Regions from separate parts of the Streptomyces sp. NPDC104096 genome, predicted to be linked through region 1. Evidence: riboswitches for the same ligand, from Rfam matches in the RefSeq annotation. Region 1 holds a riboswitch; each other region holds the start of a gene.
The links. A riboswitch is a leader RNA that binds a small molecule or an ion and turns the genes downstream of it on or off. The one in region 1 is predicted to bind cobalamin.
Positions count from the first base shown of each region.

Region 2: it holds a riboswitch for cobalamin, as region 1 does, so the genes downstream of both, ACZ60B_RS21250 (ABC transporter substrate-binding protein) here and ACZ60B_RS36555 (cobalamin biosynthesis protein) in region 1, are expected to answer to the same signal.
Region 3: it holds a riboswitch for cobalamin, as region 1 does, so the genes downstream of both, ACZ60B_RS13295 (CbtB domain-containing protein) here and ACZ60B_RS36555 (cobalamin biosynthesis protein) in region 1, are expected to answer to the same signal.
Region 4: it holds a riboswitch for cobalamin, as region 1 does, so the genes downstream of both, ACZ60B_RS05410 (ribonucleoside-diphosphate reductase subunit alpha) here and ACZ60B_RS36555 (cobalamin biosynthesis protein) in region 1, are expected to answer to the same signal.

Region 1 is NZ_JBVJMD010000061.1:23,477-30,754, forward strand. Features, by position in the region: gene cobN (cobaltochelatase subunit CobN) at 1-2,263, opposite strand, end outside; gene ACZ60B_RS36550 (cobyric acid synthase) at 2,260-3,831, opposite strand; gene ACZ60B_RS36555 (cobalamin biosynthesis protein) at 3,831-4,772, opposite strand; cobalamin riboswitch at 4,874-5,019, opposite strand; gene ACZ60B_RS36560 (hypothetical protein) at 5,214-5,435, opposite strand; gene ACZ60B_RS36565 (inorganic phosphate transporter) at 5,471-6,730, opposite strand; gene ACZ60B_RS36570 (class II aldolase/adducin family protein) at 7,037-7,278, shown strand, end outside.
Region 2 is NZ_JBVJMD010000020.1:24,243-31,520, reverse strand. Features, by position in the region: gene ACZ60B_RS21275 (hypothetical protein) at 322-1,173, opposite strand; gene ACZ60B_RS21270 (Hsp70 family protein) at 1,221-2,948, opposite strand; gene ACZ60B_RS21265 (hypothetical protein) at 2,948-4,369, opposite strand; gene ACZ60B_RS21260 (hypothetical protein) at 4,397-4,729, opposite strand; partial or broken gene ACZ60B_RS21255 (short-chain fatty acyl-CoA regulator family protein) at 4,878-5,028, shown strand; cobalamin riboswitch at 5,043-5,218, shown strand; gene ACZ60B_RS21250 (ABC transporter substrate-binding protein) at 5,280-6,323, shown strand; gene ACZ60B_RS21245 (FecCD family ABC transporter permease) at 6,320-7,278, shown strand, end outside.
Region 3 is NZ_JBVJMD010000009.1:185,884-193,161, reverse strand. Features, by position in the region: gene ACZ60B_RS13305 (histidine phosphatase family protein) at 1-369, shown strand, start outside; gene ACZ60B_RS13300 (CbtA family protein) at 448-1,203, opposite strand; gene ACZ60B_RS13295 (CbtB domain-containing protein) at 1,223-1,444, opposite strand; cobalamin riboswitch at 1,481-1,633, opposite strand; gene ACZ60B_RS13290 (phosphatase PAP2 family protein) at 1,686-2,291, opposite strand; gene ACZ60B_RS13285 (lysylphosphatidylglycerol synthase domain-containing protein) at 2,531-3,469, opposite strand; gene ACZ60B_RS13280 (BlaI/MecI/CopY family transcriptional regulator) at 3,644-4,027, shown strand; gene ACZ60B_RS13275 (COG4705 family protein) at 4,097-4,900, shown strand; gene ACZ60B_RS13270 (hypothetical protein) at 4,921-7,278, opposite strand, start outside.
Region 4 is NZ_JBVJMD010000003.1:208,568-215,845, forward strand. Features, by position in the region: gene ACZ60B_RS05410 (ribonucleoside-diphosphate reductase subunit alpha) at 1-1,859, opposite strand, end outside; cobalamin riboswitch at 1,983-2,126, opposite strand; gene mctP (monocarboxylate uptake permease MctP) at 2,413-4,023, opposite strand; gene ACZ60B_RS05420 (DUF3311 domain-containing protein) at 4,020-4,286, opposite strand; gene ACZ60B_RS05425 (GntR family transcriptional regulator) at 4,457-5,221, opposite strand; gene ACZ60B_RS05430 (extracellular solute-binding protein) at 5,641-6,909, shown strand; gene ACZ60B_RS05435 (carbohydrate ABC transporter permease) at 6,989-7,278, shown strand, end outside.

The DNA.
Region 1 (7,278 bases):
AGCCGCGCTCCTCCATGCCGAGGGCCGCCCGGCGGCAGAGCTGCTCCAGCAGGTCGATCGCGTCGGCCGCCGTCCGGGCCGGGCCCTCGACGAGGTCGGTCAGCTCGACCGGGACCTTCACGGCCGCGCCCGGCTCGGCGAGCAACTCCTTCTCCAACAGGCCGAAGTGCTCGGCGAGGGCGGCACGCAGGCCGGGCAGCGCGTTCGCCGCACCGCCCCACACCTGCGAGGCGCGCAGCACGGCGAGCACGAGGTTCACCCGCGGCTCGGCCTCCGGGCCGCCGCCCAGGACGTGCAGCCCGTCGCGGATCTGCACGTCCTTGATCTCGCAGAGGTAGCCGTCGATGTGCATCACGAACTCGTCGAAGTCGCCGTCGTCCGGCTGCTCGTCGACGTGCAGGTCGTGGTGGAGCTCGGCGGCCTTGACCAGCGTCCAGATCTGGGCGCGGACGGCCGGGGCCTTGGCCGGGTCCAGGTCGGACACGAGCGCGTACTCGTCGAGGAGTTGCTCCAGCTTGGCCAGGTCGCCGTAGGTGTCGGCGCGGGCCATCGGCGGTACGAGGTGGTCGACGACGGTGGCGTGACCGCGCCGCTTGGCCTGGGTGCCCTCGCCGGGGTCGTTGACGATGAACGGGTAGACCAGGGGGAGTTCGCCGAGGACGGCGTCGGGCGCGCAGCCGCCGCTCAGCCCGAGTCCCTTGCCCGGCAGCCATTCCATCGTGCCGTGCTTGCCCATGTGGACGATCGCGTCGGCGCCGAAACCCCCCTCCGATGTCGCGGCCTCCAGCCAGCGGTAGGCGGCCAGGTAGTGGTGCGACGGGGGCATGTCGGGGTCGTGGTAGATCGCGATCGGGTTCTCGCCGAAGCCGCGCGGCGGCTGGATCATCACGACGACGTTCCCGAACCGGAGGGAGGCGAGGACGATGTCGTCGCCGTCGACGTACAGCGAGCCCGGTGGCTCGCCCCACGCCTCCAGCATCCCGTCCCTGAGCGCGGGGTCGAGCCGGTCGAACCAGGCCCGGTAGTCGGCCAGCGGCACCCGCGCGGGCGCCGCGGCCAACTGCTCCTCGGTCAGCCACTCGACGTCGTGGCCGCCGGCCGCGATCAGCCGGTGGATCAGCTCGTCGCCGTTGTCGGGGTGCCCCTCGACCGCGTATCCCGCGTCCCTGAGCGCGTCCAGGACCCGTACGGCCGAGGCGGGCGTGTCCAGCCCCACCGCGTTGCCGACCCGCGAGTGCTTGGTGGGGTAGGCGGTGAAGACCAGCGCGAGCTTCTTCTGCGCGTTCGGGGTGTACTTCAGCCGGGCGTGCCGTACGGCGATCCCGGCCACCCGGGCGGCCCGCTCCGGGTCGGCGACGTAGACGGGCACCTCGTCCGGGCCCTGCTCCTTGAAGGAGAACGGCACGGTGATCAGGCGTCCGTCGAACTCCGGGATGGCGACCTGCATCGCCGCGTCCATGGGGGAGAGGGCGGCGTCGGACCCGCTCCAGGCGGCGCGCGAGGAGGTGAGACACAGGCCCTGGAGGACGGGCACGTCGAGGTCGGCGAGCGCCCCGATGTCCCACGCCTCCTCGTCCCCGCCCGCGGAGGCCTGTGAGGCGTGGGTGCCGCCCGCCGCGAGGACGGTGGCGACGATCGCGTCGGTCCGGCCGAGGATCCCGTACAGCCCGGGGTCGGCGTCGCGCAGCGAACCGCAGTACACGGGAAGCGCGTTGGCTCCCCGCGCCTCGATCGCCTCGCACAGGGTGTCCACGAAGGCGGTGTTGCCGCTGAGTTCGTGGGCGCGGTAGAAGAGCACGCCGACCGTGGGCCGGCCCTCGACGAGGGCACGCTCGCCGTGGACGCCGTACCCGGGCATCCGCTGCGGCCCGTCGAAGCCCTCACCCGTCAGCAGCACGGTGTCGGACAGGAACCGGGCCAGCTCCGTGAGGTTCGCGGGGCCGCCCTCCACGAGATAGCGCAGGGCCTCGGCGACCACACCGGCGGGCACCGACGACTCGGCCATCAGCTCGGCGTCCGGCACGGACTCCCCGCCCAGCAGCACGGTCGGGATCCCGGACGCCTTCAGCACGGCCAGCCCGTCCTCCCAGGCCCGCTTCCCGCCCAGCAGCCGTACGACGGCGACGTCCGCGCCCCTGATCAGCGCGGGCAGCTCCCCGGCGACGTCGACCCGGGTCGGGTTGCCGATCCGGTAGGGGGCGCCGCAGGCGCGGGCCGCCAGCAGATCGGTGTCGGCGGTCGACAACAACAACACTGTGCTCATGCGGGCGCTCCCGGGGGGATGAAGGGCAGTCCTTGCGGCGCGCCGGACTCGATGAGCCGCCACAGCGCGTCCGTGTCCGCGTGCTGTTCGATCAGGTCGCCGAGCAGGTCGAGCTGCTCCTCGCGCAGCGCGGCGAACGAGGTGTCGGGGGCCGGCACGAAACGGCGGCCCGCGGCGGCCGCCACCTCGCGCAGGAACGCCCGCCGGAACCCGTCCGACTCCAGCGAGCCGTGCCAGTGGGTGCCCCAGACGGCGCCGGCCCGGCAGCCGTCGAGGGGGTGTCCCTCGCCGTCGGAGAAGAACGGCTCGCCGCCGGTGACGTCGGCGACCCCGTGATGGATCTCGTACCCCTCGACGTGCTCGCCGAGGGCCTCGCCGACGGGCCGGGTGAGCGTCTTCTCACGGGCGAACCGCACCCGTACGGGCAGCAGACCCAGCCCGTCCACGTGCCCCGCGCGGCTCTCCACCTCGTCCTCGATGTGCTCGCCGAGGATCTGGAAACCGCCGCAGACGCCGAGCACCGGCCGGCCCTCGGCGGCCCTGCGGAGCAGCGCGTCCGCGAGGCCCCGCCGCCGCAGCCACTCCAGGGCCTTGACCGTCCCGCGGGTGCCCGGGACCACCACGAGGTCGGCGTCGGCGAGTTCCTCGGGCCGGTCCACGAACCGCACGACGACGCCCGGTTCGGCGGCGAGCGCGTCCACGTCCGTGAAGTTGGACATCAGCGGGATCGCGCAGACGGCGACCCGCAGGACGTCCTCGCCGACGGGGGCGGTGACGGCGGACTCCCGGACGGCACCCCGCAGGGAGACGCGCAGCCCGTCCTCCTCGTCGATGCCGAGGCCGTGCCGGAAGGGCAGCACGCCGTACGTCCGCCGCCCGGTGAGGCCGTGCAGCATGTCGAGCCCGGGTTCGAGCAGGGACACGTCGCCCCGGAACTTGTTGACGAGGAACCCGGCGACCAGCTCCTGGTCCTCGGGAGCGAGCAGGGCGACCGTGCCGAAGAAGGAGGCGAAGACACCGCCGCGGTCGATGTCGCCGACGACGAGGACGGGCAGTCGCGCGTTGCGGGCGACGCCCATGTTCACGATGTCGGTCCGGCGCAGGTTGATCTCGGCCGGGCTGCCGGCCCCCTCGCAGATCACCGCGTCGTACGTGCTCCGCAACTCGGCGAGGCAGTCGAGGACGGTGCCCAGCAGCGCCTCCTGCCGCCCGCCGTGCAGCCTGTTCCCGGGGGACGGGCCCGCGACCCCGCCGAAGAACCCGCGCGCGGTCATCTCGCCCACCGGCTTGCCCATGAGGACGACCTGGCTGCTGCGGTCGCCGCCGGGCTTGAGCAGCACGGGGTTCATCAGCGCGGTCGGCTCGACGCGGCAGGCCTGGGCCTGCATCGCCTGGGCCCGCCCGATCTCCGCGCCCTCGCGGGTCACGAACGAGTTGAGGGACATGTTCTGCGCCTTGAAGGGCGCGACCTTGACGCCCTGCCGCACCAGCCACCGGCAGATCCCCGCGGTGACGACGCTCTTGCCGGCGTCGGAGGTGGTGCCGGCGACCAGGAGACCACCGTTCATCAGTCACGTTCCTTCACGAGGAGTCGCGCGGCGGCGCAGACGCCGAGCGCGAGCCAGCCGACGCGCCGGGACAGCCGCACCGCCCGGTCGATGTCCGAGGCACGGACGGCCCGTCCGTGGGCACCGTTGAGCACGGGCCGGTGCTCGACCCGTCCGGCGTAGGAGAGGGTCCCGCCGAGCCGCACGCCGAGGGACCCGGCGAACGAGGCCTCCACGGGACCGGCGTTGGGACTGGGATGCCTGGCGGCGTCGGCCCGCCAGGCCCGTACGGCGCCGCGCGGATCGTCTCCGGCCAGGGCCGCGAGGGCGGCCGTGAGGCGGGCCCCCGGCCAGCCCGCGGCGTCGTCGAGCCGGGCCGAGGCCCATCCGTAGCGGCGGTAGCGGGGCGACTTGTGGCCGACCATGGCGTCGAGGGTGTTCACGGCGCGGAAGCCGATCAGTCCCGGCACCCCGCCGACGGCTCCCCACACCAGCGCGCCGACGACGGCGTCGGAGGTGTTCTCGGCGACCGACTCGACGACCGCCCGCGCTACGCCGTCCGCGTCGAGGGCCTGGGGGTCCCGGCCGCACAGATGCGGCAGCCGGGCGCGGGCGCCCGCGACGTCCCCGGCCTCCAGGGCGCGCCCGATGGCGCGGGCCTCCCGGGCGAGCGAGGTGCCCCCGACGACGGCCCAGGTGGCGGCGGCGGTGAGGGCCACGGAGGCGGCGCCGGAGGTACGTACGGCGCGGGCGGCCACGGCCCCGAGCGCCACGGCGCCGCCGGCGCACACCACGGTGTGCAGCGCGCCCTGGCCACGGTGGTCCCGCCACAACGCCCGTTCCACGGCCGCGGCCGCGCGCCCGAACAGTGCGACCGGGTGCCCGCGGCGTGGATCGCCGAGGAACAGGTCGCCCAGGAGGCCCGCGGTGGCGCCGTACGCGAAGACGCGATCGGCACGCACCGGCTCAGCCGATCGTGGCGGTACCGGGCAGTGACCTGGTGCTGAGACTCAATCGGCAGCCGAGCATGGCGACATGTCCTCACTCAGGGTGTCCACGCCCTGGTTCGACGAGACCGACGGCGAGAGTTCCTGGCTCCCGGGGATTGCTACCCCGGTCACAGTGGCGGGACCGCGCCGGATTCGCACCGGCTTCCTCTTGTGTCGTCGTAGATGGCTCCGGAAGTCCACCACGGGCCCTGAAGGGCCGTCAACCTGCTCTTGACCTGGGACGGAGGAGTGTGTGAAGCCCCACACACGGCGGGCGGCGGGATGGGCGGGCGACGAGTGGGAAGCGCGGCCGACGAGACGGGCGGGCAACGGGAAGCGCGGGCAACGGCAAGGGCGGGAAGAACCCGTGGGTTCTTCCCGCCCTTGGCGAACGGTGTGCCGGATGGCGGCGGGTCAGGCGACGATCAGCCAGATCCCGTAGCCCACCGCGGCCGCGCAGGCCGCGAAGCACGCGTAGGCGCCCGTCACCGCGAGCGCGGCGCCGCCGCCCTGCGCGGAGGCCCGCTCCTGGCGGGAGAGACCCATGATGCCGAGGGTGAACAGGGCCACGAGACCCACGGTGACCACGAGGCTGACGCCGAACACGGAGCCCAGGGCTGCCCAGTCGATGTTCATACCGATGCTTCCTTACTTAACCGGGTGCGCGGGGCTCAGGCGGCGGTCGGCGGGACCGACGCCGTCGCCGGGTCGGCGGTGACCATCGGGGCGGCGGCCGGGGAGGGGATGGTGGCCGTGAGGTTCTCGGTCACCGTGCCGGTGGGGGGCGGGGCCACCATGGCGATCGCCTGGGTCACCACGCCGGCCGGCTCCTCGGAGGCGGTGACGCTGTTGTGGTCGACGGTCTCGCGCCGGGAGACCTTCCAGATCGCGGCGCTGGAGGCGATCAGGAAGACGGCGACGGCCGCGGTGCCCCAGTCGCCCAGGTTCGTCACGGACTCGGCGAGCGCGCCGACCAGGCCGGCGGCCGGCAGGGTCAGGCCCCAGGCGACGAACATGCGGGTCGCGGTGGACCAGCGCACGACTCCGCCCTTGCGGCCGAGGCCCGCGCCCATCACGGAGCCGGAGACGGCGTGCGTGGTGGAGAGGGAGAAGCCGAGGTGGGAGGAGGCCAGGATGACCGTCGCGGCGCTGGTCTGGGCGGCGAAGCCCTGCTGCGGCTGAAGGTCGGTCAGGCCCTTGCCCATCGTGTGGATGATGCGCCAGCCGCCCAGGGAGGTGCCGAGCGCGATGGCGAGACCGGCGGAGAGGATGACCCAGACCGGCGGGTCGGAGTCGGGCGCGATGGCGCCGCCGGCGACCAGGGCGAGGGTGATGATGCCCATCGTCTTCTGCGCGTCGTTGGTGCCGTGGGCCAGGGAGACCAGGCCGGCCGAGGCGATCTGGCCGGTGCGGTAGCCCTTCGCGGCGGCCTTGCTGTCGGCCTTCTTGCCCAGGGTGTAGGAGAAGCGGGTGGCCAGCATCGAGGCGACGCCCGCCACGATCGGGGCCGCGACGGCCGGGATGAGGACCTTGGTGACCAGCGCGTCGCCGTGGACGGCGCCCACGCCGGCCGAGGCGACGGTGGCTCCGATCAGACCGCCCATGAGGGCGTGCGAGGAGCTGGACGGCAGGCCCACCAGCCAGGTCAGCAGATTCCAGAGGATCGCGCCGACCAGGGCGGCGAAGATGACCTCGGGTCGGATGCCGGTCTCGTCGACGAGACCCTTGGAGATCGTGTTGGCGACCTCCACGGAGAGGAAGGCGCCCACGAGGTTGAGGACGGCCGACATGGCCACCGCAACCTTGGGCTTGAGTGCACCGGTCGAGATGGTCGTGGCCATCGCGTTGGCGGTGTCGTGAAAACCGTTCGTGAAATCGAACGCGAGTGCGGTTACCACCACAATCGCGAGGATCAGCGAGAAGTTTTCCATTTACCCAGGCAATCGTTCGAAGTCATTGGTGCGATGAACGTAGGCAACCTGGGTGAACGGAAGGTGAACTGAGACGGGCTTTGTGGTGTCGCCAACAGGAGAATGACACTCCGCTTGATGCTACCGATACGTACCCCGCATGACCGGTCACCCCAGGTGAGCGGCCTGGTGTCGCAACCCCGTCGGACCGTCGGTCGGGATTCCGGCTTGCGGCGGGCCGTCGCCGCCGTCGTATGCCGACGGACCCGAAATGGCTACGCTGCGTGATCGGCGGCCTGTCGGCGTCGAGCCTGGCAGGATCGCGACATGACTGAGCGGCGGCACGACGGGCAGGGTGCGCGGGGCGCCCGGAACACAAAGGGCATACAGGGCGACCCGGGCGGCCGGGGTGTGAGCGAGGACGAGGCGCGTGCCTGGGACGCGCTTGTCGCGACGGCCCGCCGGACCGTCTCCGACGGACTGGTCGTCGGCACCTCGGGCAACGTCTCCGTCCGGGTCGGGGACACCGTGCTGGTCACGCCGTCGGGCGTGCCCTACGACCGGCTGAC
Region 2 (7,278 bases), on a different contig from region 1:
CAGCCGACCTGGTCCCGTCACGGCCCGCTCGGAGGGCATTCGGTGAACGGGAGTCCCATTGTCGGGGGCGGGGCGCTGGGGCTCAGGGCGGTCGCGACCCAAACTCGTTCGATCGAGGCGGTTCCCTTCCCCGGGGGATTGCGGACAGCGCGGACCGGCCGCCGCGGAAGTACGCGGCGGCCGTGCGTCGGGTGTTCGGAGCAGGACCGTAGGTAGGGGGCGGCCGGCATTGAACTCGGGTCAGTCGTGCACGACTCGGCGACGGCGTGGGTGAACGGGGCGCCACGGTGGGGGCGGCGGCCCGCTTCGGGCTCGCCCTCGTCAGGCCGTCGGGACGGACCTCGACGTGTCGGCCGCGTCGCGCCGTACGGTGAAGACCTGCTGCGGAGCGATCGACGTGCCGTCGCCGACGACGTAGGACGGCGCCACCACCAGAGTGACGGCGAGTTCGTGCTCGTGGCCCATGGCCGAACCCACGAACTGCTGCTGCCGCTTCGCGTCGAACCGGTCGTCGGGTACGTCGAAGACCCAGCGCTGGCTGCGCCCGAGATGCCGCGCCTCGCTCCTGATCAGACGAGCCTGCTCGCACAGCTCCGACAGCTCGCGACGGTCGACGGTCAGTCGGTGGCGAGTCAGTACGTCGGTGAGGCGCGTCGGTTCCGGCTCGGCTTCCCCGAACAGCATCAGGCAGATGTCCGCGACCACTCGGGCCTGCTCGTACGGGCTGAGGTGGACACCCGACGACTGCAGTGCCAGCGGCATGACGTGCTGCTGGACGAAGTCGCCGTAGCGCTTGCCCAGGTCGTGGTGACCGAATTCGTCCTCCGTGAGCCGGCCGGGGTGGGTGGCCGCCGCGATACCGCCCGCGATGTTCGTGAACCGCTGGTCGATGTCGGCGAAGGCCCGCTGGAGTTCGGAAACGGTTGCGGCGCAGTCCTCGAGGTCGCTCTCCAGCCGCGTGATCCGCTCGCGGGCGGAGGCCAGTTCCACCAGCTGCTGCGCGACCGTGTCGCCGAGCCTGCGCTTCTCCCGGTTCAACATGTCGTTGCGACGGGCCAGTTCGTCGACGCTACCGGTGAGTTTCTCCAGGCCGTGCGCGACCTGGAGTGCCCAGTCGTCCAGCACCACCAACGTCAGCTTGCCGTCGGGACCAGGGACCCGTACCGCTTCCAATGCTGTTTTCCTTTCTCCGCCCAGCCCGAAGAACCTCAATATCCGCATCACCAGGTCGGCTTCCACTTGATCTCGGCAGTGGCGTTCTCGCCGGACTCCGTGTTCTTCGCCTCCACGCGGACCCGCGACTCACCGAAGAACATCTTGACCTCGACCTCCCGCTTGTCCCTGGGCAGATGCATCGACTTCTCCAGGCTGATCGACAGCGATGCCATGTGGTCCACTCCCGCCTGGGTGGTGTATTCCGGCGCGGTGTCCCGAGTGGAGTAGATCTCGATGTTCAGCCCGGTCTGTTCCGAGCTGACCGGGATATAGGTGCGCCGCTCGTAGGAGTCGGTGTCGACCGGATCCCCGTTGCACACGAACACGTCGAACCGGTCGGCGCACAGGACCCTTCCGTCCTCGTCCGTGAAGCGCTTGGCCTTCGGATCGGCCTTCTCCCGGAAGGCCATCGAGGTCGCCACACCGTAGGTGAGCGGTGCCCTTCTGGCCCGGATGACGGAGGGGTCGTACGCGAAATGGGTGGCGCCGGCCATCACGGCCGCCGATGGCCGCGGGGGGATGTGCAACCGCATCCTCTGTTCGGTGAAGTGAGCGGAGAGGCGTTCCTGGAGATACGGGGACTCGGCGAACCCGCCCACGAGAATGGCGATTTCCCCACCGTCGGAGCCGCCGTTCGTCCGCATCCGCGCCGTCTGTTCCCGGACCTCGTCGACGACGCTCGCGACGACCTTCTCGAAGACATCGCGGACTTCCTCGGCGGAGATGACGATGGCCGTGACCACACCGCCCTGCCGCTCCTCGAAACGGGCCAGCGCCGGAGGGTCCTGGGAGACCAGCGCGTACATCTGCGCCGTCAGGGGCAGCATGAGGGGTTTGGCGCCCGTCACCGTCACCGCCCGCTTGAGCCCCTCCCATTTCCGCACGAGCTCGTACAGGTCCGTGGCGTGGTGCTCGGAGACCTTGTCGATGAACGACGGGCCGAAGCGGTCACACAGGACCTCGGTCACGAAGTAGCGGTTGAGGTAGTTCGATCCGGCCTTGCTTCCGTTGGCCGTGGCCAGTTGGCTGAGTTTGCGGCCGTTCTCCACCCGGTAGGAGGTGATGTCGATGGTCCCGCCTCCCGCGTCGACCACCATGAAGATCTGTCCGGGGCGCTGGAGTGCCTGCTCGCCCTTGACGATGCAGTACAGGGCGGCCGCCTCGGGCTCCAGCGACAGGATCAGACGCTCCCTGTCGTCGGGCAGCCCCGCCTGGCAGGCCGTCTGGTACATCAGGTCGGCGGTGTAACTGTCCCAGATGGCGGGGACGGTGACACACCACCGGATGTCGTCCTCCTTGTAGATACCGCCCCGTTCGATGAGGGCGACGGCCTTGCGGTAGACCTGTCGCAGGCACATCCGGATCAGGTCCTGCACGTCGTCGGCGGTCTCGGAGACCACACCGTCCCCACCGCCGATACGCGCCCTGCCCCCGTGGCTCAGATTCCGCTGGAGCGCCATCTTGTAGCCGCTGACATAGCGGCGGCCGGTTGCGGAGCCCTCGGTGTGCCAGATCTCCTCCGCCGCGTAACCCCACTCCTCCAGGTTCCCGTCCCGGTCCAGCAGCAGGGCGGAGAGGTTCTTGGCGTACGCGAGTTCCTGGGACCACTGGTCGAAGAAGAACACCTCGCGCTGGGTCATGTCACGGTTGATCTCGTTCACCACGGCCCATGCGAAACCTGTCCCGTGGGTGCCGAAGTCGATCGCCGCCACCACCCGGTGCTTGCCGCTCATCACAGGTCCCCCCAGCCGAATCGGTGCAGCAGCGCCTGCTCGCGCAGTTCGTCCAGTGCCGTGGCGAAGAGCCGCTTCGCCTCGGGGTCGGCCCTCTGCTCGACGAGATGGACCAGTCTGCTGAGCAGATCGGCCAGTTCCGGATCCCGGGCGCCCTTGGCCGTCGTGCCGCCCAGGAGGGCGAGACTCGACCGCAGCACGTCGACGGCCCGCGCCTCGTGTCCTCCCTCCGCCAGCACCACGGCCTGGGTCAGCCTGGCCCGCTCCGGACTGACGATGCCTCGCTCGGCGCACACCTCGTACAGTGCGGCGCTGTTCGCGGCCAGCACGCGGCGGTCGGAGTCCCGGTCGGCGGGCAGCAGGTTGTGCAGCCGTGGCGGGCGGCCGCTCTTGAGGATGTGGAACCACTCGGCGTGGGCGCCCGCGGTCAGGGTGACGAGTTCGGCGATGTGGTCCTCGAAGGCGAGTCGCTCCAGCGCCGACGGCTTTTCCCCGGCCTCGGCGCCCGGAAGCAGCATCGGCGGGAAGTGGGTGTCGACGACCCTCGTCCCGCTGGTGTCCCCGAGGTTCCACGCGGACAGCGAGAGCCACAGGCGGGTGTTCGCCTGCACCTGGCCCTGGACCAGGATCACGGGCAGGTCGTGGAGCGTGGTCCGGATCGTCTGCACATCGGCGTCGGGCCAGATCAGCGGACGGGTCACCAGCCCGGCGTAGGGCTCGGCGTCGAGAGACCAGGCGGAGGTGAGCCAGGCCTGCCGGATGCCCAGCGTCGAACCGGGTTCCGCCGTGCCGTTGCGCTGCCCGGAGTCCTCGTAGTGGAACGGGGCGATGATCAGCACCGGCCGGTTGCCGCCGCCCGTCTTCTCCAGGACCTTCTCGCGCACCTTCTCGATGTCTTCCGCGAAGGGGCTGTTCGCCTGCTCGCGGGCCAGGCGCTGAAGCTCCCGCTGGGTGTTCACCTGTAGCTGTGACTGGACCACAGCGAGTTGCCGGGCACGGTCGAAGGCCAGGTCCGCCTCCTCGATGCGCAGCTTGGTCAGATAGAGGTCCCGCTCCAGGGAGCGTCGGTGTGCCGTGGTCGCCTCCTGGGCGCGGGTGCCGGCGAGGATGCGGTCCCGCTCCAGGGTGTGTTCATGTGCGATCCGGGCGTCCTGTTCGTGGCGCGCGGCCATTTCCTGGTCCCGGTGCAGTGCGCGCTCGTAGGCGGTGTCCGCCTCCTGCCTCCGGTCCTCCCTGAGCGCGCGGTCCCTGGCGAGGAGATTCTTGTGAGAACGTCGCGCCTCTTTCTCGCGTACTTCGGCGAGGAATTCCTGTTGTTCCTGGAACGATCCGTCGCGCTTGCTCTTGTACCAGTTCAACACGTGGCCGGCGGCCTGCCCCAGGGCGAGAACACCCAGGACACCGGCGGATATGGGATCCATTTCGGCCTCACCCGCCGATCTCGGTGCTCAAGGGGCCACCCCGGAATGGTTGCAGTACCAGCAGGGCTCGTCGGTCTGGGAGGAGATCCAACGCGACTGTCCGAGGCCTCCGCAGTGAGGGCAGTCCCCGGCGCCGAAGTGGACCTGGGAGGCGTGGGGGTCCTGGTGGTCGTGGGGGTCGTACGGCGTGTGCTCGTAGGGGGAGGCCTGCGCCGGGTGGAAGCCGTCGCCCTGCGCCGGCGGATCGCCGGTGGGGGAGGGCGCGAGGTCGGAGGGTTGATCGAGGCCGTCGAGGGACGTGGGATCGTGCTGCGGGAGATCGAAATGCGTCGGATCGAGGAATGAGGAAAAATCCCCCATGCCGCCCCCAAGGGGAATAGATCTTCAAGCGGACTCGTACGATATACCCGTGCAAGTCCTCGGGGGAATACGGCTCGAATGTTCGACCGCCGAAAATAGGCGACGGATTTATCTTCCGTCACATTGATTACCGGAAGAAATCCAGAGGGCCCGGGGCATCGGCCTGGGCTGCCGCGTCTGTGAACGCCTCGCCGTCCGACTGTCCCCGGCGGGGCGTACCGCCGCTCGGCCGGCCCCTGTGGATCGACCGGAACACCAGCACCTCCGCTCCCTGCCCCGTGACCGATCGCACGATCTGACCGTACGACGGACTTGATAGCCTCAGCGGGCCAGTCGAGCCACACCCGAGGCCAGGGAATCCGGTGCGAATCCGGAACTGACGCGCAGCGGTGAGGGGGACGGGCGGGGCACGACGCCACTGGGAGACCGGGAAGGCGCCCCGACCGGACGAACCCGAGTCCGAAGACCTGCTGGCACCTTCGCGCCCCCGCGCGGAGGGACGTCCGTAGGCCAGGCTCCGCGTACGAGCCCCGACCCCAGAGGCTTGCCCGTGCTCCGTACCCCCGCACTTCTCCGCACCCCGGCGCTCCTCCTCGCGTCCGCGCTGCTGCTCACCGCCTGCGGCTCCGCCGGCGACGACGCGAAAGCCGAGAAGACCTCCGCCGCCGGCTACCCGGTGACCCTCGACAACTGCGGCCACCAGGTCACCCTGAAGGCGGCGCCGAAGCGAGCCGTCTCCCTCAACCAGGGCACCACCGAGATCCTGCTCTCCCTCGGTCTCGCCGACCGCATGGCCGGTACGGCGACCTGGACCGACCCGGTCATGAAGGACCTGGCGAAGGCCGACGCGTCCGTGCCGCGCCTCGCCGACAACAACCCCTCCTTCGAGAAGGTCCTGGACGCCGAACCCGACTTCGTGACCGCCTCGTTCGTCTCCACCCTCGGCAAGGGCGGGGTCGCCACCCGCGAGCAGTTCGAGAAGCTGGGCGTGCCCACGTACGTCTCGCCGTCCGACTGCTCGGCGGGCAAGGACAACGGCAGCGGCGGTGACGGATCGCGCAGCGAACCGCTCACCCTCGACGCCGTCCACGGGGAGATCCGCGACCTGGCACGCGCGTTCGGCGTCGAGGAGCGCGGCGAGAAGCTCGTCGCCTCGCTCGGACAGCGGGTGAGCACGGCCACCGCCGGACTGCACGCCTCGGACGTCTCCCTCATGTACTGGTTCGCCAACTCCCAGTCGCCCTACCTCGCGGGCTGCTGCGGCGCGCCCGGCGTCATCACCCGCGCGGTCGGCGCGAAGAACGCCTTCGCCGACACCCACGACGAATGGCCCCAGATCAACTGGGAGACGGTCGCCGACCGCGACCCCGACGTCATCGTGATCGGCGACCTGACCCGCAAGCAGCAGACCGCCGAGACCGCCGCGGCCAAGATCCGCTTCCTGGAGTCCAACCCCGCCACCCGCAGTCTGACCGCCGTGAAGAAGAAGCGGTACGTCCTGCTGAGCGGGCAGGCGATGAACCCGACCATCCGCACGATCGAGGGGATCGAGCAGGTCGCAGCCGGTCTGCGTGCCTTCGGGTTCGCCAGGTGAGGGCCCGCTCCCTGCTGTTGACGGGCGGAGGACTGATCGCGCTGCTCGTGTCGATCGCCGTGGCCGTGACGATCGGCCCCGCCGACATCTCCACCGGCGACGTCTGGGCGTCCGTCGCGGCCCATCTCGGCCTCGGCGAAGGCACGTCGACGCCGCTGCGCGACGGCATCGTATGGAACCTGCGGATGCCGCGCACCCTGCTGGCCGCCGTGTGCGGAGCGGGACTCGCCGTGTGCGGCGCGGTCATGCAGTCGCTGCTGCGCAACCCCCTCGCCGACCCCTTCGTGCTCGGGGTCTCCTCCGGCGCGTCCACCGGAGCGGTCGCCGTGGTCGTGCTCGGCGTGGGCGGGGGAGCGGTGTCCCTGTCGGCCGGCGCCTTCCTCGGCGCGCTGCTCTCCTTCGCCCTGGTGCTCCTGCTCAGCCACACCCTCGGCCCCAGCGCCGACCGGGTGGTGCTGTCCGGGGTCGCGGCCATGCAGCTGTTCTCCGCGCTGACCTCCTTCGTCGTCCTCACCTCGGCGGACGCCGAGACCACCCGGGGCGTGCTCTTCTGGCTGCTCGGCTCGCTCACGGGCGCCGACTGGGGACAGGTGCTGCTCTGCACCGTCGTCCTGGCAGTGATCCTCGTCGTCTGCCTCGGGCACGCCCGTACGCTGGACGCGTTCGCCTTCGGCGACGAGGCCGCCGCCGGACTCGGAGTCCGCGTCGCCCGCACCCGCCTGGTCCTGCTCTGCGCGACCGCGCTGCTCATCGCCGCCCTGGTCAGCTGCGCCGGCGCGATCGGCTTCGTCGGCCTGGTCCTCCCGCACGCCACCCGAGCCCTCACCGGCTCCGGGCACACCCGTGTGCTGCCCGTCGCCGCGCTGACCGGGGCCGTCTTCCTGGTGTGGGTGGACACCCTCGCCCGTACCGTCCTCGACCCCCAGGAGGTCCCGGTGGGCGTGGTGACGTCCCT
Region 3 (7,278 bases), on a different contig from region 1:
GGCGGGGACATGGGGCGGTGGCGTGGCCTGACCCTCGACGAGGTCGCCGCCGCGGAGCCGCAGGAGCTGGCGCGCTGGCTGTCCGACCCGGGGGCCGCCCCGCACGGCGGGGAGTCGGTGCGGGAGGTGTGCGAGCGGGTCGCCCGTTGGCTGGAGACGTCGGCGGGAAGCGACGGCAGAGTGCTGGCCGTGGTGGAGCCGGAGGTCGTACGGGCCGCGGTGATCCACGCGCTGGCGGCTCCCGAGGCCGCCTTCTGGCGCCTCGACGTGCCGCCGCTGACGGCGACCGAGCTCACCGGGCGTGCGCACCGCTGGAACCTCCGGCTCGGCGGGCCGCTCGGACCGACGACGGGCAGTACGGAGGACTGACCGCGGGGACCGCCCCGGCCGACGCCGAGAGGGCCCGCGGATGGTTCCGCGGGCCCTCTCGGCGTGACGACGGGGTCGCTACGGGGCGGCCACCGCCGAACCCGCGGCGGCCCGTGCGGGCTTCGGGTGCAGCAGCCTCTCGGTCAGTTCGCCGAAGACGAGACCGAAACCCGCCCACAGCGTGGCCTGAATGGCGAGGGCGGAGAGCCGGAACCGCCACAGCAGGGTGGCCGGGAAGTCGGCCGGGACCTCGTTGACGACGGGCAGGAACGCGTACGCCAGGCCGATCACGGCGATGAAGCCGAGGACGGCGACGACGGTGGCGTACCAGGTGCCCAGTCTCGGCGCGAGCCGCTTGCCCGCGATCACCGCGGCGACCGCGAGGAGCACGCTGAGCACCATCATCAGGAAGTACAGCGTGGTGCGCCTGCCGATGGTGTCGGCTTCGCCGACCGCCGGCGGGTTGGCGGGGTACTTCAGGAACGGCACGACGTAGACGGCAAGCAGCGCGGTCCCCGACAGCAGCAGCGCGGTGGCGCGGGGGCTGAAGCGGCCGACGCGCCCGAGGGCGAAGCAGAAGGCGAGGGCGGCGATGCCGCCGAACGCCACTCCGTAGACCAGCACACCGGTGGCGAGGCCCGCGGTGGACTGGAGGCTGCGGGAGACGAGTTCGACCTCGTGCTCGTGGGCGTGCGCGTGCGCCTCCTCGAGGCCGATCGCGCTGTCCACGCTCGGCTCACCGAGGAAGTAGGCGACGATCAGGGCGAGCACGCCGGCCCCGAGGCCGGCGAGCATGCCCCGCACGAGCAGGTTTCTCACTGTTGCGGAGTTCACGGGAGTTCGGCGCCCCTCGTCAGTGGCAGGGGAAGCCGAGCAGGTGGCGGGCGTCGTGCACCCACTCGTGGACGTCCTCGCCGGAGACGACGGAGGTGGCGCCCTGCTCGGCGCCGACGAAGTACAGCAGGACCAGCATCAGAATGCCGAAGAAGACCGCCCAGGGGGCAATGTCCTTCAGCGGCAGTTTGCCGGTGACGACGGGGGTGGTGGCGGTCGGCTGAGCGACGTGCTGCGCCATGGCAGGGCCTCCTCTGGGAGTTCGCGTCCCATCTCGGTGGTGCACAGGACGACGGCCCCGGGTCTGACTCGCGATGCGCCCCGTCGAGGAGGCATCGTCCACAGTGGCGCGACCGTGCCGGATTCCCACCGGCTTCCGTGATCCCGTCGTCGTATCAGAACGACAGTACCGTGTGTCGTATGGAGGGCCAATAGCGCGTCGGCAGGGGCGATCCCGCGCTCCGTCGCGCGGTGACCCCGCGTCAGGAGGCCGGCAGCAGCGGGCGCAGCGGAGTGGCGGTCAGCAGGCGCGCCAGCGTGCTCGCCCGGTGCCGCACCAGGGTCATGAGGCCGTGGGCGACGAGCCCGCCCACGAGGAATCCCGCGACCACGTCGTGCGGATAGTGCACGCCGACCCAGACCCGGGACACGCCCATCGCCAGCGCGGCCACGACCGCCACGGCGCCCAGCCGGCGCGAGACGGAGAACAGAGCCACGGCGCACGCGGCGGCGATCACCGTGTGATTGCTGGGGAACGACCAGTCACCCGGTGCCGGACACGTCTCCAGGGTGCGCACGTGCAGCGCCAGACACGGCCGGCTCTCGCGCACCAGCAGCTTCAGCAGGGAGTCCACGCCGTAGGCCAGCACCGCGACCACCGGCACGGCCAGGGCCGTCACCGTCCGCGCGGCCCCCGTGCGCCGGGCCCGCCACCAGCCGACGACCATCAGGACGGCGAACACGGCCAGTCCGTACGTCGACCACGCCGACACCGCGGTGTCCAGCCATCCGGGCGAGCGCCCCGCGAGACCGACCACCTCCCGGTAGGCGGAGCCGTCCATCGACGCGCCGCCGAAAGCGCCGGTCATCGACCGGCCTCCGTCCCGGCGGCGGGCCGTGGCAGCAGATCCATCCGTGTCGTCATCGGTGTGGTCATCGGTATGAGTCCTTCCCTTGGCGCCCCGTGGTCGGCCGGACGACCGGACCTGAGGAATCCGGCCGGAGTCCGGCGCGACCACAGCGACCGACTACAAACCTGTAGTCGGTCTACGACACTGTAGACGATCAGGGGGAACGAGGCGTTCCCGTGCCGGGCGACCGGGTGTCCTCAGAGCGCCGAGCGCCGCGCGAGCAGGAGCAGGACCAGCAGGCCGGGAACCATCGGCAGCCACGCGGTGAGCAGGCGGTAGCCGAGGACGGCCGAGATCGCCGCCCGCCCCGGCGCCCCGTCCGCGGTGAGAGCCAGCGCGAGCGCGGCGTCCAGGGAACCGAGACCGCCGGGCGTGGGCAGCAGCGCCGCCGCACCGCTGGCCACGAGGTACGCCATGACCACATGGCCCGTGGACAGCCCGAGGCCGAGCGCGTGGACGACGGCGACGACCACCCCGGCGTGCAGCAGCGCGAACGCGGCCGAGCCGCCCCACAGCGCCCAGGCCCGCGCCCGGCACCGGTGCACCTCCCGCACCTCGGCGAGAGCCCGGCCCACGGCACGCCGCAGCCGGGCGCTCGCCGCGACGGCCCACACCACGGCCCCGGCCGCCACCGGCAGCAGCAGCACCAGCCCGTGCGGCACCCGCGTCGGCACCCGTACGGTGTCCGGCGAGGTCAGCAGCAGGGTCAGGCCCAGGACACAGCGGACCAGCCCGCCGGCCGCCGCCTTCACCGCGAGCGCGGTCGCCGAACGGGTCGTGGACAGCCCGCACCGGTTCAGGAAGCGCAGGTTGACCAGGGTCGCCCCGGCCCCGGCCGGGAGGAGGTGGTTGGCGGCGGACGCGGCGAACTGTGCGGCCACGAGCCTTCGCCGAGGGAGCCGTTCGGCGACCGCGCCCTGCTGGACGACGGCCGCGCACACCCAGGTCGACGCGGCGGCGACGCACGCGAGCAGCAGCCATGCGCGGTCGGCGGCGGCGAGCCGGTCGGCCCCGCCGCCGAGGACGTCCCGGTGCGAGACGAGGACCCCGCAGGCGGCCAGGAGTACCGCGAGCGTGACCCCCAGTTGCCAGTACCGGCGTCGGCCCGTGGGCACCGGCAGGCCGGTCGCGGTCACGCCGGTCCTCGGGGGTGCCGGACGAAGGGAGAGCCGTCGGCCATCGTGCACCTCTCGTCGTAGCGCGCCACGGGATCGACTCCCCTACAGTCCGTAGGGTCGCACCACACCCTACATTTTGTAGGGTTAAAGGCAGGTGAGAAGATATCCGTCCGTCTCGGTAAGGTGGCCGACATGGCTGGCACCGGCCCACACAAGAGACCCGGACGGCGCAGTGCGGGCGAGTTGGAGGGTGCGGTCCTGGCGGCACTGTGGGCGGCGGAGCTGCCCCGGACCCCGGCCGAGATCCAGACGGAGCTCGGCGGCGACCTCGCCTACAACACCGTCCACACCATCCTCAGACGTCTGTACGACAAGGGGCTCGTGCTGCGGGACGCCGACGGGCGGCGCGGCGCCTATCGGCCCACGCGCGACGCGGCCGAACTGACCGCCGAGGCGATGCGCGACGCCCTCGACCGGGGCCCGGACCCGATCGCCGCGCTCCAGCACTTCGTGACCGGGCTGAGCCCGGCCGAGGAGCGGGTGCTGCGGGAGCTCCTCGGGGAGAGTTCCGCCTGAACGGGGCCGGATCCTCATGCGGCCGGACGTTCAGGCTGCGTTCAGGGTCGGGGTGTCAGGGTGCGGATCATGACCGCAGAGCACATCCTCGACGACCGGCCCCGCATACCCGTACGCCGGATGGCGAACAAGGTGCCGGAGGTGACCGCCTACTTCTGGATCATCAAGGTGCTGACCACCGGCATGGGGGAGACGGCGTCGGACCTCCTGGCGCGACTGCTCGGCCCGGTCCCCGCGGTCGGGCTCGGCGGGCTCGCCCTGATGGCTTCTCTCGCCGTGCAGTTCGTGCTTCGCCGGTACGTCGCCTGGGCCTACTGGACGGCCGTCGTCATGGTCAGCGTGTTCGGCACCATGGCCGCCGACGTGCTGCACGTCGGCCTCGGCGTGCCGTACGCCGTCTCGACCCCCGGCTTCCTCGTCGTGCTGGCCGCGGTCTTCGTCCTGTGGTACGCGAGTGAGGGGACGCTGTCCATCCACAGCGTCGGCACCCGCCGTCGCGAGGCGTTCTACTGGGCGGCCGTGCTCGCCACCTTCGCCCTCGGCACCGCCGCGGGGGACCTCACCGCCACCACCGGCTTCGGCTACCCGGGCTCGGTCCTCCTGTTCACGGCCGCGATCTGCGTGCCCGCTCTGGCCCATCGCTTCGGCGCCCTGGGCGCGGTGGCCGCCTTCTGGACGGCGTACGTCATCACCCGGCCCCTCGGTGCCTCGCTCGCCGACTGGACGGCGCTCGGCCGCACCCGTGGCGGCCTCGGACTCGGACTGGCGCCGGTCACCCTCGCCTGGACGGTCGCGATCGTCGGGTTCGTCGGCTGTCTCGCCGTCACCCGGCGCGACACGGACGCCGCGCCGATCCCGTCCCGCGCCTTCTGACCGCACCCCCGTCGGTCGCCTCACCATCGGTCGATCAGCAGCAGAAGAAACAGGACGGCCACGCAGCTCACGGCGAGGAAGCAGAACAGCCACCGGTCGTCGGACGAGTCCGCCCGGTGGCCGTCACCGGGTGTCGTACGACGCGCCACGACCGGCGCCGACGGCTCGGCCTGCGCGTGGGCGGCCTCCCGGGGCGGTCCGGCGGGGACCTTGCGCAGGTGCCGGACCAGTTCGTACCAGACCTGGTCCGGCAGCTTCGGCATGCCGTAGACAGGGGAATCGAGCAGCAGTTCAAGGAAGCGGCGCTCCACCGGGCCGCCCTGTTCGCACAGCCAGCGGAACAGGAGCACCAGATTGTCCTGGATGCCCTGGTGTCCGGCGTACGGGAGGACGGCCCAGTGGAGCAGCCAGACGGCTGTCTCCGCCGTGAGGTGGTCGTCGTGTTCGCCCGATTCCCCGGCGCCGGTGGTACGGCGGTGGCGCAGGAACAGCTTCTGCTTCAGCAGGCGGCGGCAGACCCGGTCCGCCTCCGGCAGGGTGCGCCGGCCCGCCTTGTCCCCCAGCGCGGCGAGAAGGCGGTCGGCCTCCTCCCGCGGGACGTCCTGCTTGACGAGCCGTTCGAACAGTTCGCTGTCGGGCAGCAGGTCGAGGCCCCCCGATGACGGCCTCCGCGACTCGTGCCGCCAACGGGCGAGGCCGAGCCTGCGGGCCAGGCGCACCCCCCGTGTCGGCAGCTCGGGCAGCTCCCAGTGGTACCCGGTCGGCCAGGGCGGCCGCCCGTCCGGGGACTGCTCCGGGGTCGCCTCCTGCGGTCCCGGCGTCTGTGCCGGACGGTGCTGCCGGGTGTGCGGTTGGGGCTGAGCGCGGGGTTGGGGCTGGGTGTGCGCGGGTCGGGGGGCATCGGTCGCCGGGCGGGCGGACGGTGCCGGCCGGGACGGCGACGGTGCCGTGGCGGACGTCGGCTCCTGGGCGGGCGTGCGCCGGGTACGACCCGTCGCGGGCGCGGAGTACGGCTGGATGCGCGGCCGTTGCGCACGCTGGTGCCCGTACAGCCGGTCCCGGTGCGGCCCTTCGTCCGCACCGGGACCGGACGCGTCGTCGGGCCCCGCGTATCCGTCGGACCCGTGGGCCGGGCCGGGGCCGCCGGTGGTCCCGGTGTCCGGCCGCAGGGTGTCCGAGGGTGTGTGGTGGTGGGCACCGGCGTACGGACCGGTGGAATCCGGCGGTCGGACCGCCGCCGTGCCGGCCCCCCGCCCGACCGGACCGCCCCCCGAGCCGCCGACCGGGTCGCCGACCGGGCCGCCGACCGGGCCGTAAGACTGAACGACCGGACCGTGCACGGCCTTTGCGGCCGACCCGCGAACGGTCTCCGGGCCGGGGCCAGAACCGGGACGGGGGCCGGAACCGTGAACTGCCGTCTCCCCGACGGGCCCATGAACGGTCTCCGGACCATGTCCGGGACCATGCCCAAGACCATGCCCGAGACCGGAACCGGGAACTGTCTCCGCGACCGGCCCGTGAAGGGGCTCCGCCCCGGTGCCCTGGAACGAATCCACCCCGGGTGCGTGGACGGGCTCCGCCATGGGCCCAGGGACGGGCCCCGCCCCTGAACCATGGACCGGCTCCGTCGAGGCGGTCGGAAGCGCACTCGTCGGCGCACTCGCGGGCGCCGTCGGCTGGTTCCGGGTGCCGCGGGCCGTCCCGAGCGACCGGCCCAGCGCGAGCAGCCGTTCGGGCACCGGGAGACCGGCGTCCAGGGGCACCTGCCTGAACAGCTTCCGCAGGTCGGCCGCGTAGTCCGGGTCCGACACGAACAGCCGGACCAGCTCCCTCGCGACCGCGTCGGCCTCGTCCTGCGGCGCGTCGTCGAGCGTGATCCGCTCCACCCGCGCGTCCTCGGTCGCCGACCTGCGCCAGCTCGGCACACCCACCACGCGCAGCCCATGGGTGTCAAAGGTGTCGCAGGTCGCGTACGTCCAGTAGTCCTGTCCGAACCAGTCGCCGAAGATGCCGCACAGCCCCCAGACGAGCAGCGGGGTCTCGTTCGCCCCGGCCGCGGAGAAGTCCGGGATCCGGACCGACATCAAGCGCTCCGGGGTGCGCAGCAGTTGGGCCGTCACCACGGTGAGCGGTCGCGCCACCGTGGGCACCCGCGCGCTGAACCGCCGCCACTCCCGGCCCGCCGTCTCGCCGAACGCGTCGGGCGCCGCCTGCCGCAGCCCGCGGACGCCGGTACCGGCCAGACCGGCGGCGGGCACCGGGAGTTCACCGAGCGTCAGACAGAACCGGGGCTTGAGGACGTTGCGGCCGCCGACCAGGGCATGGGACTCCGTACTGGTGCGGCCATGGGCGTCGGGGCCGCTCCTGCGGTTGATGAC
Region 4 (7,278 bases), on a different contig from region 1:
TCGTACACGCCCGCGATGGACGCGATGGTGGCGGTCGGCGCGATCGCCAGGAGCAGCGAGTTGCGCATCCCGGTGGTGGCGACGCGTTCCCGCAGGGCCGCCCAGCGCTCCGGCCAGGTGAGCTCGACGTCGTAGTGGTCGGGGTGCAGTACGCCCCGGGCGGTACGGGTCTTCTCCCAGGCCGGCAGCGGGCCGTTGCGCTCGGCGAGGTCGGCGGAGGCCTCGTACGCGGCGAGCATGATCCGCTCGGCGAGACGGGTGGACAGCCGCCTGGCCTCCGGGGAGTCGAAGGGCAGGCGCAGCTTGAAGAAGACGTCCTGGAGACCCATCGCGCCGAGGCCGACGGGACGCCACTTCGCGTTGGAGCGGCCCGCCTGCTCGGTGGGGTAGAAGTTGATGTCCACCACGCGGTCGAGGAAGGTCACGGCGGTGCGGACGGTCTCGTCCAGCCGCTCCCAGTCGATGTCACCGTCGACGACGAAGGCGCCGAGGTTGACCGAGCCCAGGTTGCAGACCGCCGTCTCGCCGTCGTTCGTGACCTCCAGGATCTCCGTGCAGAGGTTGGAGGAGTGGACGACGTGCCCCGGCTCGGCCGTCTGGTTGGCGGTGCGGTTGGCGGCGTCCTTGAAGGTCATCCAGCCGTTGCCGGTCTGCGCGAGGGTGCGCATCATGCGGCCGTACAGATCGCGGGCGGGGATCGTCCTCTTCGCCAGGCCCGCCGCCTCCGCCGCGCGGTAGGCCGCGTCGAACTCCTCGCCCCACAGGTCGACCAGCTCGGGCACGTCGGAGGGGGAGAACAGGGACCACTGCGCGTCGGCGTTCACGCGGCGCATGAACTCGTCCGGGATCCAGTGCGCGAGGTTGAGGTTGTGCGTGCGGCGGGCGTCCTCGCCGGTGTTGTCGCGCAGCTCCAGGAACTCCTCGATGTCGGAGTGCCAGGTCTCCAGGTAGACCGCGGCCGCGCCCTTGCGCCGGCCGCCCTGGTTCACCGCGGCGACCGAGGCGTCGAGGGTCTTGAGGAACGGGACGATGCCGTTGGAGTGCCCGTTGGTGCCGCGGATCAGCGAACCGCGCGAACGGATCCGGGAGTACGACAGACCGATGCCGCCGGCGTGCTTGGAGAGCCGGGCGACCTGGTGGTAGCGGTCGTAGAGGGAGTCCAGCTCGTCCAGCGGGGAGTCGAGGAGGTAGCAGGACGACATCTGGGGGTGCCGCGTACCGGAGTTGAAGAGCGTGGGGGAGGAGGGGAGGTAGTCCAGACGGCTCATCAGCCGGTAGAGCGCGGCGACCTCGTCCACCGAGCGGACGGTGTCGTCCTCGGCGAGGCCGGCGGCGACCCGCAGCATGAAGTGCTGGGGCGTCTCGATCACCTGACGGGTGATCGGGTGCCTGAGCAGATAGCGGCTGTGCAGCGTGCGCAGGCCGAAGTAGCCGAACCGGTCGTCGCCCTCGGTGTCGACGAGCGCGTCGAGCCGGGCGGCGTGGATCCGGGTGAACTCCGCCGTGCGGTCGGCGATGAGGCCTTCCCGGTGTCCGACGGCGACGGACTCGGTGAACGTCGTCACGCCCTGCGAGGCGGCTTCCGCGGCGATGCTGATGGTCAACAGCCGGGCGGCCAGCCGCGAGTAGGCGGGATCGTCGGAGATGAGCCCGGCGGCCGCCTCCGTGGCCAGCTCGCGCAGCTCCGTCTCGTCCGCCCGCGCGGACCGGCCGCGCAGCGCGGCGGCGGCGACCCGGCCGGGGTCGGCGTCGGGGAGGTCGGAGGTCAGCTCGGTCAGGGTCCGCAGCAGCGCGGCACCGGGACCGTCGGTCTCCCTCGCCGGGGTGGCTGAAGCCGGATCGGCTGGCGCGATGGTCACTTGGGGCTCTCCCTCGCTCGGCAGGGGGCCTCGCGGAGGGCAGGGGGCGGCACACGAGCGCACGGGGCGTCGCGTCCACCGGTCCATTCCGCGAGACCCGGACGTCAAGGCACCCGGACCGGACGGCCGGGCGCGCGGTCGGCAGGTCCTCGGACTGGACGCGTGGATGCCCGCCGTGGGGCGGACAAGCACAGGTACACCGTTGCGGGACAGTTCCGGATTCGCACCGGATTCCCCTGCGGCGACAGCGAGCATGAGCATACATCTTGTGCCGGGCTGCGGTGCCACCCCCAGATGTTGTGTCACATCGACTTCGGAGCGTGTCAGTCGGACTCTCCGCGGACGGCGGCCGGAGGCCCGGACGCAGGCGCGGGCGGGCTCCTCGCGGGCCGCGGACGGGCCCGTGACGGGGCTTCCCCCGGGCACCGGCCGGGGACGCGAAGGGGCGGCGGGGCCTTGTCGCCCCGCCGCCCCTCGCCCCGCCGGTGAACCCGGCGGAGGGTGGTTCAGCGTCCTGCGCCGGTGCCGGCGCGCAGCTCTCGACGCGCCGGCGTCAGTGCGCCGATCCGGCCGTGGCAGGCGGCAGTTCCGCCTGTACGCCCGGGTCGCCGGCGTCCGCCGTGTAGTCCTGCGGGCTGGTCTCGTCGACGCCCTCGGGAGCCTTGGCGGCCTTCAGGACGAAGGTGAGGACCACCGTGACGGCCACGTTGAGCACGAACGCCGTCAGACCGATGTAGCCGATCTCGCCGATGCCGGGGATCTCCTTCGAGCTGCCGCCGAAGTGCTTCTGGGTCGGTGAGGCCACCCCGTACGCGGCGAGCGTGCCGTACACCATGCCCACGGCCCAGCCCGCCAGCAGCGCCCAGCGGTGGAACCAGCGGGTGAACAGGCCGCCGACCAGGGCCGGGAAGGTCTGCAGGATCCAGATGCCGCCGAGCAGCTGGAAGTTGATCGCGACCGTCTTGTCCATGGTGAGGACGAAGACCAGGGCACCCACCTTCACCAGCAGCGACACCAGCTTGGAGACCTGGGTCTCCTGCTTCGGGGTCGCGTCGGGCCTGATGAAGTCCTTGTAGATGTTGCGGGTGAAGAGGTTCGCGGCCGCGATCGACATGATGGCCGCGGGGACCAGGGCGCCGATGCCGATGGCGGCGAACGCCACGCCCGCGAACCAGTCCGGGAACATGTTCTCGAAGAGCTGGGGGATCGCCAGCTGGCCGTTGGTCACCTTCACCCCGGCCGCGATCGCCATGAAGCCGAGCAGGGCGAGCAGGCCCAGCATCAGCGAGTACAGCGGGAGGATCGTGGTGTTGCGGCGGATCACGTCGCGACTGCGACTGGACAGGGTCGCCGTGATCGAGTGCGGGTACATGAACAGCGCGAGCGCCGAACCGAGCGCCAGGGTGGCGTACGTCCACTGACCCGCCTCGGGGGGTACGAGCCCGCCCGCACCGGCCGCCGTGTACTTGTCTCCGGCCGCCTTGAAGATCTCGTCGAAGCCGCCGAGCTTGATCGGGATGTAGATGACGGCCACCGCGATCACGATGTAGATCAGGGTGTCCTTCACGAACGCGATCAGGGCGGGCGCGCGCAGCCCCGAGGAGTAGGTGTAGGCGGCCAGCACGGCGAACGCGATCAGCAGCGGCAGGTCCTTCACGAACCAGTTGCTGTTCTCGCCGCCGCCGACGCCCATCACGTCCAGCACGGCCTGGATGCCGACCAGCTGGAGCGCGATGTACGGCATGGTGGCCAGGATGCCGGTGACGGCCACGGCCAGGGACAGGCTCTTGGAGCCGAAGCGGCCGCGGACGAAGTCCGACGTGGTGACGTATCCGTGCTTGTGGGACACCGACCACAGCCGGGGCAGGAAGGTGAAGATCAGCGGATAGACCAGGATCGTGTACGGCACCGCGAAGAAGCCCGCGGCACCCGCCGCGTAGACCGCAGCCGGCACGGCGACGAAGGTGTACGCCGTGTACAGGTCGCCGCCGAGCAGGAACCAGGTGATCCAGGTGCCGAAGGAGCGGCCGCCCAGACCCCATTCGTCGAGGGTGTGCTCGTTGTCGGCCCTGCGCCAGCGCGCGGCCAGGAAGCCCAGGGCCGTGACGGCCAGGAAGAAGAAGATGAAGACGCCGAGCGCGACGCCGTTGACCCCGTCCTTCACCGCGACGCACCTTCCTTCCGGGCGGCGCGGGCGCGCTGGTCGCGCTGCCACAGTTGGTACGCGGTCATCGTCAGTGCCGTGGAGAGCAGTACCCACAGCATCTGGTACCAGTAGAAGAACGGGATCCCGATGAACGTCGGATCCGTCTTGGCGTAGGAACCGACCCACAGCATCGCCACGAAGGGCGCGACGAGGCAGAGGCCGATGACGGCGCGCACGGGCGTCATCATCGGCTCTCGGGTCACTTCTGGGGCTTCTGACATGTGGCGTTCCGTCCCCTCGTAGATCGCCTATGACGCGCAGGCAATCTAGATCACGGTGTCACGGGAACGGAACCCCTTGTTCGTACAACACGCTCACCGCGGAGGCGCGGTGGGTGCACGAAAGCCCCGGTGGCGCGATGCCCCGGGGCCTTCCTGGTCCGTCGGCCGGGTCAGTCCTGCGGGCGCTTCAGCCGCGCGACGAACTTGTACCGGTCCCCCCGGTAGACCGAGCGCACCCACTCCACCGGCCGGCCGTTCTTGTCCAGCGAGTGCCGGGACAGCATCAGCATGGGCAGGCCGACGTCGGTGCCGAGCAGGCCCGCCTCGCGCGGGGTGGCCAGCGAGGTCTCGATGGTCTCCTCGGCCTCCGCGAGGTGGACGTCGTAGACCTCGGCCAGGGCGGTGTAGAGGGAGGTGTACTTCACCAGCGACCTGCGCAGCGCGGGGAAGCGCTTGGCGGACAGGTGGGTGGTCTCGATGGCCATCGGCTCGGCGTTGGCCATGCGCAGCCGCTCGATGCGCAGCACGCGGCCGCCCGCGGTGATGTCGAGCAGGCCGGCGAGGCTGTCGTCGGCGGTGATGTACCCGATGTCCAGGAGCTGCGAGGTGGGTTCGAGGCCCTGGGCGCGCATGTCCTCGGTGTACGAGGTGAGTTGGAGCGCCTGCGAGACCTTCGGCTTGGCGACGAAGGTGCCCTTGCCCTGGATGCGTTCGAGGCGGCCCTCGACGACGAGTTCCTGGAGCGCCTGGCGGACGGTGGTGCGCGAGGTGTCGAACTCGGCCGCCAGGGTCCGCTCGGGCGGGACCGGGGTGCCGGGCGACTGGGTCTCCGTCATGTCCAGCAGGTGCTTCTTCAGGCGGTAGTACTTGGGCACGCGCGCGGTACGGACGGTCGCCCCACCCTCGTTCTCCGCACTGCTGACGTCGGTGCTCATGCTCCGCCTTCCCGGCTTCCGCTGCCGAAGCGACCGACATGTCCGTCGGCCACGGCTCACATCGTGGCACGGCTTCGTGTGCGTGGTGTCCCCTGTGGATGACCTCGCACGCTCCGTGATCCCTTCTGTATACCGTCGAGCCCCTGGTTGGTCTAGTCCAACGCCTCGACGAGGTGATCGCGGTCCACTGGAACAGGGGCGTCCGTTCTGGTGCCTTGCGAAATGAAAAGTCCCTGCATATCGCGGTCACGTAACGGACGACTCGACCCCGCTCGAACACCCTTGACAGCCCTATTGGTCTGGGCCAAGCTCCGCTTACTGGTCTACACCATTGGTCCAGTCCCGGCCCCACGGGCGGTACGGCGTTGACGGTCACCGCGGGGAGGCAGGGGGTTTGTGGCATCCCTGAGGAGGGTGGCGTGAAGCGCAAGCTGGTAGCCGCGATCGGTATCGCGGGCATGATCTTCTCCGTCGCGGCGTGCGGTGGCAAGGACGACGACAAGGCCGCAGCTGACGGCAACAAGGGCCAGACCCTCACCGTGTGGGTCATGGACGGCTCCGCGCCGGACCAGTGGCAGAAGGACGTGGCCGCCGCCTTCGAGAAGAAGACGCAGGCGAAGGTCAAGTTCGAGGTCCAGCAGTGGAACGGCATCCAGCAGAAGCTGACCACGGCGCTGTCGGAGGAGAACCCCCCGGACGTCTTCGAGATCGGCAACACCCAGACGCCCGCCTACGCCAAGACCGGCGGCCTGGCCGAGCTCGCCGACCTCAAGAGCTCCATCGGTGCCGACTGGACCGCGGCGCTGAACAACTCCTCGGTCTTCGAGAACAAGCAGTATGCGGCGCCCTGGTACTTCGCCAACCGCGTCGTGATCTACAACAAGAAGGTCTGGGCCGACGCCGGCATCAAGGACCTGCCCAAGACGCGTGACGAGTTCTACGCCGACCTCAAGCAGATCGGCTCCAAGACCAAGGCCGAGCCGATCTACCTGCCGGGCCAGAACTGGTACCACTTCGTCGGCCTGACCATCGGCGAGGGCGCCGAGCTGGTCAAGAAGGACGGCGACAAGTACGTCTCCAACCTGGCCGACCCGAAGGTCGCCGCCGCCATGGAGACCTACAAGAAGTTCCAGGCGCTGTCCAAGGCGCCCAAGGACAAGGACGAGGCCACCCCGCAGCAGGGCGAGGTCTTCGGCAAGGGCAACGTCGGCGCGATCATCGGCATGGGCTGGGAGGCCGGCACCGCGATCAAGGCCAACCCGGCCATCGAGAAGGAGATCGGCTACTTCACCATCCCCGGTGCCACGGCCGGCAAGCCCGAGGGCGTCTTCCTCGGCGGCTCCAACCTCGCCGTCGCGGCCGGCAGCAAGAAGCAGGAGCTCGCCAAGGAGTTCCTGAAGATCGCCCTGTCCGACCAGTACGAGGGCGAGCTGGCCAAGATCAACGGTGTCATCCCGAACAAGGAGTCGCTGCAGAGCAACCTGTCGGGCAACGCCGCCGCCGAGGCCGCCGCGCCGGCCGCCGCGGGCGGTGGCACCACGCCGCTGATCCCGGAGTGGGCCGCGGTCGAGAACGCGCCCAACCCGGTCAAGACCTTCATGACGGCCGTGCTGAACGGCAAGTCCCCGGCCGAGGCCGCCAAGCAGGTCGAGGGCGACTTCAACAAGCGCCTGGCGCAGCAGCAGTAACGCTCCGCAGGAGGCGGGGGCCGTCCTTCCGACGGCCCCCGCCCTGGCGTCGACCCGGTCGAGAGAAGAGATGGCGAGCATGACCGTGCAGACCGAACGGCCGCCCTCCGGTCCGGCGGACGTCCGCAAGTCGGACGACGGAGGACCCGGCAGGCCCCAACCACGAGCGGCCCGGCGCACCGGCGCGCTCGCCCCGTACCTCCTGCTGCTGCCGGCCTGCGCGGCCACCGTGCTGCTGCTCGGCTGGCCGCTGCTGAAGGACCTGCTGCTGTCGTTCCAGAACCTCAACATGGGACAGCTGATCCAGCACGTCACCGAGTGGAACGGCATCGACAACTACAAGCAAGCCCTCACCGGCGAGGACTTCTG